2 regions of the Metabacillus sediminis genome follow, and region 2 is predicted to be linked to the other one. Evidence: a T-box and tRNA genes for the amino acid it is inferred to sense, from the RefSeq annotation. Region 2 holds a T-box; the other holds one or more tRNA genes.

Region 1 (6,800 bases), 1.5 Mb from region 2:
AGCTCGTCCAAAACGTTCAGCTTCCGGTTTTTGCCGTCAGCCTTGGCGCCGTAGAAACGATTCTTTCATATCCGGCTAAAATGTCACATGCAGCAATGCCGAGGGAAGAGCGGTACGCAAGAGGAATTACAGACGGACTGCTCCGTGTCAGTGTGGGTCTTGAGAAAGCAGAGGACCTGATTCAGGACTTTGGGTCAGCTCTGGATTTGCTGCCAAAAACAAAGCCGCTGCAGTACGCGCGTGTTCAGGGAAGCGGGCGGAGATAAAGGGGCGGGTGTTGTTGTTGCCGCTCTGATAAAGGTGGAACCGGTTTTGGCGGTGTTAGATTCATAATCTTAAAAGGGTGAAATCGGGTATGGAAGTGTCTGACCCCTACTCTGCTAAAGAAGTAAAGCTTCGGCACCATATGGCTTCAACCATACTGCGGCAAGGGCTGGCAGAGAACAGTCTTTGTCCCCTGCTGCGGTGAAGAATGTGGGGACTGGCACAGTGCCAGTCCCCTTAAATTTTACCGGACTAAAGCTCCGGCACCAAACTTGCGAAGTCTTGCGGCGGATAGGATCGAGAACCTATCCCTCTGACCCCTGCTGCGGTAAAGCATTAAGGGTCAGGCACTAAATTTTTGATCATTGTAATAAATCCCAAAAAGATCGACAGGTGAACAGAGATGCATCAACGAATTCTATTAAATTCCATCTTTAGCCAGCTTGAAGTTGCAAATCGTTCTATTATAGAAATGGCCATTTTAGCAGAAGAGAGTGATTTAAATTGGAGCTATCTAGAAAATAAGAGATCCCTTGGTGAACTGCTGAATCATCTATCCCTTCTCTACCGCGCGGATTATTTAATTATGGAAGAAGCCTCGAAGGATGAGATGGCGGACTATTATCTCTCTCATCCATTTAGAAGAGCAGAAAATGCGGGAACCGAGCTCTATAAGAATTTTAATGCGCTGAAAGAAGCTTTTTATTCCTTCAGTGAAGCAGAGCTGATGGAGGAAAAAATCTCTTATTGGGGGACAGGCTACTCCAGATATGAATGGCTTCTTGAAATCCTGGGTCACATATACCATCACAGAGCCCAGCTGCATATGTATTTGGAATTGCTTGGAATAAGGCCGCGGGTGCTATTATTCGAGTGAGGATCAAGAACATCTGGCTGCCAGATCTGAAATAAAGATATATCTTAATAATGTATCATTCGTCGCCCTCTCTATTATTTTTGTATGGGTAATTATACCATTTGCTTGCCGGAATAGTTTATTCAGCAGGTTCGACGTAAGAACCCTTTTATTCAATGGAAAATAAAATAGCAGCAGATAGAAAAACGCTGAAGGGGGAGAGAAGGGTTGAATCCGCCGCTGACCATGATTCCTAAGATTGCTTCCGGCTTCATTCGCAAAAGGCTGCCAAGAAAGACGGAGGTTCTTGCTTACTATGCACTCTCCAATGGGAAGAGCCTGCATTACACAAATGCAGATGCGCTGCTCCCATACAGCAATACAGAGATTCTCGACCCAAAAGATGTTTCCTATCTGAATGTCTTTATTAATGCTGTTCTGCAGCCGGAGCATAATTATGAAGTTCAAAAAGGCCTCTTAACGCTCAAAACACGAGATGTTCCTCTAGATGGGACAGCCATTATTATTCAGTTTGTCAAACTTCATTAAGAAAGAAGGATTTAGATGCCAGCTGAATTGATTAAACTCGTCCTTTCTGCTTCCAATACGGTAAGCGGGGATGTAAATGTGAGCACGGTTACAGATGTTGCTCCGATCGCTTCCCGGTATGCAGCCAACGTGACGGCCCTTATGATTTTAGGCGGCAATACTACCATCCCTGCGACATCGTTTCGGGATGACAATGGGAATAGCTTGGCCGCAGGCGGACTGCCGGTTCCAAATACAGAAACGGTGGTAAATGTCTACGTAAATGGGGTTCTGCAGCAGGGGGGCCTCTCTACATTATCAGCGAACAATCTACTCATCCGTGCATCCATTCTGCTCGGAGCACCAGTCGTGCTGGAGTACCTGAATTTCAGCAATGTTACGTCTGCCTCTACTGCAACAAATACGCTTGCGGTGGATACAGTAATTGATACGTAATGATGAAAAGGGAAAACCGCGGTTACGATCACCGCGGTTTTTACATTTTTTCCTTCTTGTTTATTTCCTCCAGCACGGAGATGATTTTGTCATTTTGTTCAATGATTTCTTTGTTTTGCTGTCTTAATTTGGTGAAATCATATAAGAATACAATCAGAATAATCGTGATTAAAAATGTCATGTTCTCACCTCACATCACTTTTATTAAGCTGCTTTCCCAGTTGGGGCATGTGTGAAAAAGGCTTCATTGCCGCTGTGAACAGGAGCAGGGAGAGGAGCACCATAACACCTGCCCCCGAAATAATCACGATTCTCAAAGGAAACCAATCCCCAGCAAGTCCAATTCCAGATACAAAAATCACTTGAATGAGCGAGATCACCATGCCTAGCGCACTTCCGACCCGTCCCATGATGTCTGCCGGAACGTGATCCTGATAAAACGTCCAGATCCCGGTGTTCGCAAACGCCATAAAGAAGGCGAGAATAAAAAAGCCGATGGCCGCCATTAAAAACGTGGAAGAGAGGGAATATACGAGATATCCTCCAGCAATCATCAAGCCTCCGCAGCCGATTAGAAAGGATGGGGACAGTTTTTTTACAGCTAACCGGTTAAAAAAGGATCCGATTAGTAATCCTATCCCGGAAATACTGACAAGCAGACCATAGGCACTGTCAGAAAGCTTCAGGATTTCCCGGGAAAACACGACTTCCTGTGAATCGAGAGCGGCCGCCATCATCATAAGTCCGTTAAAGAGGAGATACACACTCATGACGTACCGTGCTGATTTCATATAACCTATGACCATCCGCCAGTCATCTGCGTAAACGGAAAAAGAAATTCTCTTTTCAGGAGGATGTCCGGCCGTTCCGAGATGAGGCAATAGGAAAAGAAGAAGCGCAGAAATGATAAAAGTAAAAGAGTTAGCGAAAAAGGCAAATTCCGGCTGTCCGGTTATGAACAGCAGTCCGGCAAGAGCCGGGCCGAGTATAAATGAACCGGACCATGCGAGGCTTTTATATGAATTAAAAACTTGCCGATATTTAGAAGGAATCAGTCTGGAAGAGTAAGCTGCTGCAGCAGGATCATAAACCGCATCTACCATGCAAATGAGAAAGACTAGCACATAAATGATGGGAAGGGTAGGAGCGGCTAAAATAAGCAGTACAAGCAACGCTCTCATGAAATCCAGCCCAATCATTAGATTTCTCTGAGAATACCTGTCTATTAAGCTGCCTGCCCAAAATGAAGTCAGGATACCTGCAAGAGGACGTATTATGTATACTCCGGCGACAGCGGCAGCAGAACCCGTCATGCTGTAAACCATCATGTTCAGGGGGATGAAATAGATCCAGTCTCCGAGATTGGAGATGCCGGTTGAGGTTAAGAAAAGTGCTGCTTTTCTATTCATTCCAACGCCCCTTAAAAGGATATTTTATCCACCTTATACCATAGAAAGATAGTAAGCAAGGGTAAAATGAAAAAAACTGACAGTCCATCTTTTGCAGCAGGCTATGAATCAGTACAAGAGCCGGAAATCAATGGGGATGCACCCGATAAGCGGGCAGGAATATTGGATCCCTGCGGCAATACATGGTGGATTGCCATACAGGTGAAATAAAAACGGACTTCCATATCAAGAAGTCCGTCTTTTTTCTAATTCAATTCCATAAAGTCATACACATCTCCGCCGTCAAATCCGGCTCCAAGAATTACACCATCCGGAAAAAGCTCCGCATGCTTCGATACGAACTCCTTAACAAAAATGATCATCGTCGCCGCACCCAAAAATAAACCAGCAGGGAGATGGTCCTCTAATAGCTGATAAATTGGCTTATATACCGGAAAATAAGGTTCGACTGACAGCGGTGCATAATCCTTTGCCAACGCCCAGTCGCCCTCCTCATCCCATTCTTCCGCACCTGCCACATACAAACTGATCGTGTCAGCTGTCTCAAAGAGCGAAAAGGTTATCGCTTCTAAAGAAGCAGGAGGTTTTTTTTCTGTGAGAAGATCTGTCAGCCATCCTTCAAATTCCTGAAAACTCACATCAAACTCGTTCTCGATTTCCGTGAGATGGCTTTTAATCCCAAGCTTCCCTGAACGAGTCACAATCCATTGCTTGCCGTCCTGTATACCAGCCACCTCATCAATGGCATCATATATAGCGTCCGTAAAAGCCTCTGTTTTAGCCATTTTAAATCACTCCCTATTAAAAAGTTCAGCAGCCTTCAGGTCCGCAAGAGGCTCCCTCGATCATACCGCCGTTCGCCTCATCCTCAATTACCTGTTCAATTGATTCCTTTGAATGAAGACCCTGAAGCTTTTGGTTCCCAATTATAAAGGTCGGAACCGCTTGAACTTCAGCTTTTCTTGCCAGATTCAATGCCTCTTTGTGATCCTGTACATACGTGCCGCCAGTGATCGCATCCTGAAAAGCGGCTCCATTTAAGCCAAGCTCCCGGACAATCCCTGTCAGAACGGTTACATCTCCAATGTTTTGCCCCTCCTGCCAATAAGCCTTAAACACCGCATCCACATAAGCCTGACCCACACCATGCTCCTTTGCAAACTGATAGCCCTGATGCGCAAGATGCGTATGCGGCACAGGATCCAAATCCATCGGAAGCTCCATCTCAACCCCAAACCGCTGTGCCAGCGGCTGAACCGACTGCTTATACGCCTGCTGAATATAATCGCTATTCGGAGACATCCCCTCCATCGGATAAGGACGAAGCTCAAACGGCATAAACTCTACCTCGACATCCTTTCCTTCCACCGCCTGCCGAAGCGGCTCCTCTCCAATAAAACAGAAAGGGCATACAAAATCTGAAAACACCTGAATCTTAACCGTCATCTAAAGTTCCTCCTCGTTATTGATAGACTCATTGTAGCAAAAGGGCTCAGAGAAGACGATTTATTTGGATAAGTTATTGACAGGGCAGGGGCGGAGAAATATAATAGAGAAAGTCAGCTGAAGGGCGGGCACAATTACATATCGCGATCTGGTAGTTCAGTGGGAGAACATCACGTTGACAGCGTGGGGGTCGGGGGTTCGAATCCCTCCCAGATCATATGGAAATGGAGTTGCTTTTTTGAAGCAGCTCTATTTTTATTTTAAACTCTAAAAAACAATGCCCTTAAAAAGTTGGTGCGGATATGATTGATAAGAAATATGAATTATTTAAAGCATTTCCAGCTGAACTAGAAGAAGATGTCAGCAAAGTGTTAAGTGTGCTTGAAGCAACTAATAAGTTACGCTTTTCTCACTGCTTCAAGGTTAATTTTAGGGGATCTAAGTTATTTATTCCTGAACGAATTTACTATAATGAGCCATATCTATCGTCTTACAGTTTATTAACTGACAGACAGCAAGCAATATTAAATTGCCTGTTTACAAGGCATGAAAATGGTTTTATTAGAGAGAATCATGTTAGAAAAATGATGGATCAAACAAGTACCTATAATTGGAATGTTCCTTATTTAATCCGGCTTACAGGAGAATATGTATTAGAAATCCTAGAAGTGATAAAAGATAATATAAATCATCTTGATAAGCGGGAGATAAAGTCTTTCATTTCAGAAAATAAAAGATTCTACAATACAATAGAAAGTCAAGTCGTGAGTTACTGGGATTGTTATTATCGAAGTAAATATCCAGAGAAAAGAGATTATGTGGGCTTTAAAATCATTCATTATTTCAATTCCTGATAAAACCACCTGCCATGTACCATGCCATTTAAGGTTGATCAATTAGTGTTACCCTTTATACTTGAAAATATAGAAAAATTTGGATTTATACGTCAGCATCACCAGGAGAGAAGGGTTTAATCAGAATCAAAATAGGAAAGACCACCCTAATCGCCGCCACAGCTCAAAGGGTGGTCTAACTTGTTGTCTATAACGTGTTGTTTAAATCAACACTTACTTCAATATAAAATTCCGTACCTCCTGATCCCGACCTTTTCCAAAAGCAAACCCCACATGTCCATCCGGCCTTACCCAATAAACCGCATCCTTTTCAAATCCAGCCTTCGCCATCTCAAAATTCCACTCAAACTCTATCAGCTCAATATCTTTTTCAACGGCAAATTCCCGCAGATTTCGGCTTGCCTCCCCGTACACATGTATCTGCCATTCCATCGACTTCAGGGGTTCATAGTTATCCCCGCTTTCTGTCTTGATCCATGGCAGCCTGTCCCCGCCATGGATGTTTCCTGCTTTACCATCGCTTATCTTACTGCCTCTGTAATGAATACGGGTTTGTGAGAGCAGGTTAAACGCTCTTTTACGTGCATTCGATACCTTAAGCAGAGATGGTATAACAATAGGGAAGAGCACCTTTCGGATCAGCTTGCTTTGAATGCCTCTGCCGACGAGTGGCCGGAAGGCCCGGTCGGTAGTGGAAACGAGCAGCCGTGCGAAAGCGATCCGTTCGGTTTCGTACGTGTCTAAAATATCCGGATCTGCTTTTCCTTGCAGGACGGCGGCGAGCTTCCAGGAGAGATTGACGGCGTCGCCAATTCCGGTGTTCATTCCCTGACCGCCAGCGGGACTGTGTATATGGCCGGCATCTCCTGCGATAAATGCTCTGCCTTTACGGAAGTGCTCACTGACGCGATGATGAACCCGATAGGTAGAGAACCAATTCACATCGAGAATAGATAAACCAACTTGTTTTTCGGCGATAGGCCGTAG
Region 2 (6,800 bases):
CAAATTCTGTCGGTGCTTCGTTTGTTTCTGCTTCCACTCTTTCTGCCGCAGGTTTTATAGCATTTGCCAGCCGGACAAGGTCATCATCGCTGATTGGATATCCATTCATGCTAATCCTTTCATTAAAGGTCTCCAGGTAAGGGGACGTAAAGGTACCTACCTTATACCCCGCTTCATTTAATATGGACCTCATATAGGAAACCGTTGAACCCTTCCCGTTCGTACCTGCTACATGGATGACCGGAATTCTTGTATGAGGATTCCCGAGTTTCTCCATCATTCCAATCATGCGGTCTAGACCTGGTTTAATTCCGAACCTTAATCGGGAGTGAATCCAATTCAGTGCTTCTTCATATGTATTCAGCATCTTACCACCTCACTAGGATAAAAAAGCAGGTGACCATCCTGATGATGATCACCTTAAAAGCTTTAGCCTTTCAATTCTGCAATTCTCGCCAAAACGGAATCCCGTTTTTCGACGTATTCTTTTTCCTTCGCACGCTCTTCTTCAATGACCTTTTCAGGTGCCTTCTTCACAAAGCCTTCATTCCCCAGTTTCTTCTGGACACGTTCTACTTCCTTCGTCCATTTATCCAGTTCTTTTTCAAGGCGTTTTATTTCTTCTTCCATATTAATTAAGCCTTCTAGCGGAAGAATGAGTTCTGCCCCCGTCACGACGGCTGTCATCGCTTTGTCCTCCGATGGCAAATCTGTTCCGATTTCAAGCGAGCTTGGGTTGCAGAAGCGTTCCAGGTAAGAGCGGTTGTTCTCAAGCTGATGTGTTACTTCTTCTTGCTTCGTTTTGATTTTCAGCTGGATTTTTTTGCTCATAGGCGTATTTACTTCCGCACGGATGTTCCGGACTGAACGGATAATTTCCATCAGCAGCTTCATATCGCTTGCCGCCTGATCGTTGCTTAGCTCCTGTTTTACTTCAGGCCATTTGGCAACCGTAATGGATTCTCCTTCATGCGGAAGGCTCTGCCAGATTTCCTCTGTGATAAACGGCATAATCGGATGCAGCAGTCTCAGAGTCTGATCCAGTACGTGAGCGAGAATGGATCGAGTCGTATGCTTTGCCGCCTCGTCTTCCCCGTACAATGGGATTTTAGCCATTTCAATGTACCAGTCACAGAAGTCATCCCAGATAAAGTTGTATAGAACACGGCCGACTTCTCCGAATTCATAGCGGTCAGCAAGCTTCGTTACTTGTTCAATGGTTTCGTTCAGGCGTGTTAGAATCCATTGATCCGCTACTGATTTTTTCCCGGTTATATCGATTTGATCGAATGTCAATCCTTCCATGTTCATCAAAGCAAAACGGGATGCGTTCCAAATTTTATTGGCAAAGTTCCAAGTGGACTCAACCTTTTCAAAGCTGAAGCGCAAATCCTGTCCAGGCGAGCTGCCGGTTGCAAGGAAGTACCGCAGCGAATCGGCTCCGTATTGGTCGATTACTTCCATCGGGTCTACACCGTTTCCTAGAGATTTACTCATTTTACGGCCTTGATCATCTCTTACAAGTCCGTGAATCAGAACATCCTGGAATGGACGCTGCTCTGTAAACTCGAGACCCTGGAAAATCATCCGCGATACCCAGAAGAAAATAATATCATAGCCGGTTACAAGAACATCAGTCGGGTAGAAGCGCTGATAGTCAATGGATTCAGTGTCCGGCCAGCCCATTGTCGAGAACGGCCAAAGTGCGGAGCTGAACCATGTATCGAGTACGTCTTCATCCTGCTTCCAGTTTTCCGGATCGAATGGAGGCTCATGTCCAACGTGAACCTCACCCGTTTCATTGTGATACCAGGCTGGAATGCGGTGTCCCCACCATAGCTGTCTTGATATACACCAGTCTCGGATATTTTCCATCCAGTGCAGGTATGTTTTTTCAAACCGCTCCGGAACGAAATTGACTTTTTCGTCAGAGGATTGGAGTTTAACTGCTGCATCAGCCAGCGGCTGCATTTTCACAAACCACTGTGTGGAAAGATAAGGCTCAACTACAGCACCGCTTCGTTCGCTGTGTCCAACTGAGTGCGGATGATCTTCAATATTGAAAAGAATACCATCCTCCTGCAGATCCTTCACAATTTGCTTGCGGCAGGCAAAACGGTCCATTCCTTCATATTTGCCTGCTTTATCATTCATCGTTCCATCTTCGTTCATAACGAGAATGCGAAGCAGATTATGCCGGTTTCCAATTTCAAAGTCATTCGGATCGTGGGCAGGTGTAATTTTAACCGCTCCAGACCCAAAATCCATATCCACATAATCATCAGCAACAATCGGAATTTCTCTGCCGGTAATTGGGAGAGTAACCATTTTTCCAATCAGGTGCTTATAGCGCTCGTCCTCAGGGTGAACCGCTACTGCTGTATCCCCAAGCATCGTTTCCGGACGGGTTGTTGCAATCTCAATATGCCCGGATCCGTCTGTAAGAGGATAGCGCATATGATAAAACGCACCCTGAACATCTTTATAAATAACCTCAATATCAGAAAGAGCTGTTTTCGTTGCCGGATCCCAGTTAATAATGTATTCGCCGCGGTAAATCAGTCCTTTGTTGTAAAGCGTGACAAATACTTCCCTAACTGCTTTTGAAAGCCCCTCATCAAGAGTAAAGCGTTCACGGGAGTAATCCAGCCCTAGTCCAAGCTTTGACCACTGCTCGCGGATATGGGAAGCATACTCTTCCTTCCATTTCCACGTTTCTTCAACAAATGCTTCGCGTCCAAGATCGTACCGGGATTTACCTTCTTCTTTTAGCTTCGCTTCAACTTTCGCCTGTGTCGCAATACCGGCATGATCCATTCCCGGAAGCCAGAGCACGTCATACCCCTGCATGCGCTTCATCCGAGTCAGAATATCCTGAAGGGTTGTATCCCAGGCATGTCCGAGGTGGAGCTTTCCAGTTACGTTTGGCGGAGGGATTACAATTGTGTAAGGCTGTTTTTCCTGGTCATTTTCTGCCTCAAAATATTTTCCGTCCAGCCAAAATTGGTAGCGGTTCTGCTCTACTGCATTTGGATCGTATTTCGTTGGCAGATTGGGCTGCTGATTTTCATTCATTTCCGGTTCCTCCTAAAAATTGACAAAATAAAAACTCCTCCCATCCAAAAGGACGAAAGGAGCTGATTTCGCGGTACCACCTTTTTTCATGGGAAAATAAAGCCTGCTCCCATGCTCTTAGACGAATTAACGGCCTGCGCCGGCTTTCCCTACTTAATCGTTCAGGAAAACTGCTCAAGGGCGACCTTCCAGTTCCGCAATCCTGAGAAATCTTTCAGCAGATGATTTCCCTCTCTTTAGGCGCGGTATGCCTGTACTCTTCCCTATCCATGCATTTCAACATATTCTTTTCATGTTCTATCCATAATAGTATTATAAAAATGTTTTTTTCGTCAACATCTTCCCCGTTTTTTTATATTTTTATACTCGAATCCAAGGCAAGCACACCCGGGACATATGTACATAAACTGATTATAACTCATAATGGGAGGTGAATACGAATGCGAAAACGGTTTAATTCCTACACAGTACCTCCTTGGGTTAAAGAGCTGAGGGTGACTGCCGTACAATTTATCATTCCGATTACGATTTTTCAGGGTATACGGACTCTTCTTTTCCCCACCGGCTTTGATGTTCTTCTCCTTGCTGCTCTGATTTTCCTCGCGTTAGCTTTTCATATGGGCTGGCTATAGGCACAAAAAAAGAGGGACCTGTCATCCCTCAGCCTGTGCTTCAGCCTTTTTCTTATTTTCAATATCGACAAGCCGCATCACAAAGTATTCGTTATTTTTAAAATACCAGTACGCTTTTATCAAATCCCTGTTTTGCTGAAGCTGGGATCTTTTATCTCTTTGATCCCCAGGCGATAGGACAGCCCGGTATAGTGCCTCAGGATAGGATAAGTAACTGATAAAAAGCGGCATCTCTTCCTCCCTAAACGGAAAATCCTTTTGATAGGTATAAAACCAATCCACACATTCCTCACAGCGGATTGGATACGTATTAAACGTTTTATAATAGAATTGGAGGAGATCATTCATCGGCGCCGCTCGATGGGCTTTTTCAAAATTGATTAAGTAGCTTTTCTCACTGGAATCATACACTACATGCTGAACGGACAAGCTCCCATGAATAATTGAAGTCCTTGCCGTCTCTTTTTCTTTCATGGCTTCATTCCATTCCTCGAGCCTTTCAATTGCAAAATCAGTTGCCCTAGCAGCTTCAACGAAGTACGTGACAGCCTGAAGCTCAAACGGGGAAAGATACCATTGTTTTTCACATTTTTCTACATACGCTTCATACGCGTTTTTTTGGTCTTCCCAGTTTTTTTTGGTGGCTTCAAAACTCGCTTCCGCTTCTCCGCCCGTTAATTTGACTTCCTGCAGCGTTCTTCTGTGAAGCTTTGCTGTCTCTTTAAATAAATAATCATGTCTTGCACTGCGTTCATCAGACTGTGAATCCGGGAGCCAGGGCATGAGATAATAGTAATCCTCTCTTCCGGATGTAACCAGCTGATTATGCAAGTTGCGGTAGATGGGAATAAGATTCGTATAGCCTGCTTCATAAACAGAACGGACCCGCTCCGCAAACTGGGCGGATCTTGAAGCTCTCAGCTTTTTTAAAGCAAAGGTTCCCTGAGGGGAATACACTTTAATCAGCCGCGGACTATGCTGTTCCGCAAATTCAAGTTTTACCTGGTACTGATCAAGAATTGCCTGTAAGTCCTCCATTGGTTTCACCACTTATTTGTTTGATGATGAAAAAAAGCTGAGGAGCCTCAGCTTTAAACTGCCTTTACTTGCTGCTGGCGTATTGGGGAATGTAAAGTGTCTGCCCTTCATAGACCTCTTTATCTGCTGGAAGATGGTTAACCCTGATTAACTGCTGCGCGGATAAAGCGTAGCGCTCGCAAATAGAATCAATGGTTTCTCCCTGCTGCACGATGCAAATCTTAAGCCTGGTCAGTTCTTCATCTTCCTCACGGCCGAACAATTTTGTCAGCAATAACGAGTTTTCACTTTGTGCACCTGCGGATGCTTGCGGTTCTCTTGCTTCCGACCGGTGATCAGCTGACACTTCTTTACCTGCAGGTTCTTCATACAATGGCTGGATTTCCTGATATTCAAAGGACTGTTTTCGAACCTCCACATCAATCTCCGGATATTCTTCTTCAGCCTGTTCATCCAATAGCGCCTCTTCTTCACTTCTGAAGGCATAAAGCTCCTGGAAAGCCGCTTCTTTTTCCTCTTCCGTTCTCACATCTGCTTCGTGCGTTTCTTCATCTGCATGCTGGACAGCTTCACTCCTGTAAAGAGCTTCATGAGACTGCTCCGCTTGCTCTTCCCGAACTTCATGAATTGCTTGTACCTCTTCCGATTCCCTGCTATTTTCACCTATACCTGTTATAGACAAGTCCGCAAACAGCTTTAAGCATTTCGCTTCAGGCAAATCGTAATCAAACGAATCAATGGACACATAAACATCTTCAATCTTTTCAATTCTGTTTTTAGGAATCGTGATATCGACTGGAAACCGGTGCAAAAGCTCATGCGTGCCGTCATCCCTGACATGTACCTCATTAACAAAGCGCGCTGCTGAAAATTCAAATTCCTTATCGTCATTCTCCGGATTCAGAACCGCACGATATTCTCCCGTCAGCTGAAGGGCTCCTCTAATGGAAACATACTGATCATGCTCTTCAATCGCTATATTCGGATCCAGGGATATCGATAAAAGTTCAAACACTTCCTGTCCTTTTTGAAACCAAACAGACTCTTCTACAGAAAATCGCAATGCTGCATCCTGTGACAAGCTGTTTTCCTCCCTTCTTGAAACTAACACATAGAATCATGACACTTTCACTTTATGAGTGCCGTGAGGAAAAAAGAACCCAATGTGGCGTAACTACTAGCTGGTTTTGAGAAGCTGTCAAACAGCGTAAGGGAAAAGAACAAAATTAAGCTCCAGTCTTTGAAGGAATAGCTCTGTTAACTTGGCTTTAGATTCCCGCGGGAGGCGTTTGCATCCTGCTCCAATCAACAGGTGTTAAAAATCCGCATCATACTATAATAAAAAAGCTGTCCAGACTAAGCCTGGACAGCTCTTATTTTACTTCAGCCTGCTGAATGCTTTCTCTGCAGCTGAAATCGTTTTGCTGATATCATCATCTGTATGGGCAGTTGACAGGAACAGCCCTTCAAATTGGGATGGAGGAAGGAATACGCCTTCCATTGCCATTTCCCTGTAATAAGAAGCAAAGAACTCTAAATTTGAAGTTTTCGCTTTATCATAATTGATGACTTGCTCATTCGTAAAGAAAATCCCAATCATGGATCCGGCACGATTAATGGTATGCGGTATTCCGTATTTTTTTGCTGCTGCAGACAGTCCTTCTTCAAGGAGATCCGCTTTTCGTGCAAATTCCTGATAGCTTTCCGGCGTAAGCTGCTTCAGGGTTTCCAGTCCCGCTGTCATAGCGAGCGGATTGCCTGAAAGTGTCCCTGCCTGATAAATAGGGCCGCTCGGAGCAATTTGTTCCATAATTTCAGCCTTGCCCCCATAAGCTCCTACCGGAAGTCCTCCGCCGATTACTTTTCCAAGGCAAGTCAAGTCAGGTGTTACGCCAAAATAGCCTTGGGCACAATGATAGCCGACTCTGAAGCCCGTCATCACTTCATCAAAAATAAGGAGCGCTCCATATTCATTCGTTACGTCCCTGAGTCCCTCAAGGAACCCGGGCTGCGGAGGCACAACGCCCATGTTTCCTGCAACCGGCTCAACAATGA

The links. A T-box is a leader RNA that pairs with one kind of tRNA and senses whether it is charged. The one in region 2 lies ahead of WCV65_RS14570 (valine--tRNA ligase), so its partner is inferred to be a tRNA-Val.
Region 1: it has a tRNA-Val gene. The T-box ahead of WCV65_RS14570 (valine--tRNA ligase) is inferred to sense a tRNA for this amino acid. The anticodon was not compared.

The regions. Positions count from the first base shown of each region.
Region 1 covers NZ_CP147407.1:1,319,326-1,326,125, forward strand. The annotation lists gene metC (cystathionine beta-lyase) at 1-266, shown strand, start outside; gene WCV65_RS06990 (DinB family protein) at 668-1,141, shown strand; gene WCV65_RS06995 (DUF4183 domain-containing protein) at 1,349-1,669, shown strand; gene WCV65_RS07000 (DUF4183 domain-containing protein) at 1,685-2,104, shown strand; gene WCV65_RS07005 (hypothetical protein) at 2,145-2,285, opposite strand; gene WCV65_RS07010 (MFS transporter) at 2,290-3,513, opposite strand; gene WCV65_RS07015 (hypothetical protein) at 3,580-3,723, shown strand; gene WCV65_RS07020 (hypothetical protein) at 3,759-4,298, opposite strand; gene WCV65_RS07025 (DsbA family oxidoreductase) at 4,324-4,959, opposite strand; tRNA gene WCV65_RS07030 (tRNA-Val) at 5,105-5,176, shown strand; gene WCV65_RS07035 (hypothetical protein) at 5,262-5,813, shown strand; gene WCV65_RS07040 (FAD-dependent monooxygenase) at 6,027-6,800, opposite strand, start outside.
Region 2 covers NZ_CP147407.1:2,786,746-2,793,545, forward strand. The annotation lists gene WCV65_RS14565 (folylpolyglutamate synthase/dihydrofolate synthase family protein) at 1-367, opposite strand, end outside; gene WCV65_RS14570 (valine--tRNA ligase) at 430-3,075, opposite strand; T-box leader at 3,121-3,354, opposite strand; gene WCV65_RS14575 (hypothetical protein) at 3,516-3,707, shown strand; gene ysxE (spore coat protein YsxE) at 3,729-4,745, opposite strand; gene spoVID (stage VI sporulation protein D) at 4,810-5,826, opposite strand; gene hemL (glutamate-1-semialdehyde 2,1-aminomutase) at 6,124-6,800, opposite strand, start outside.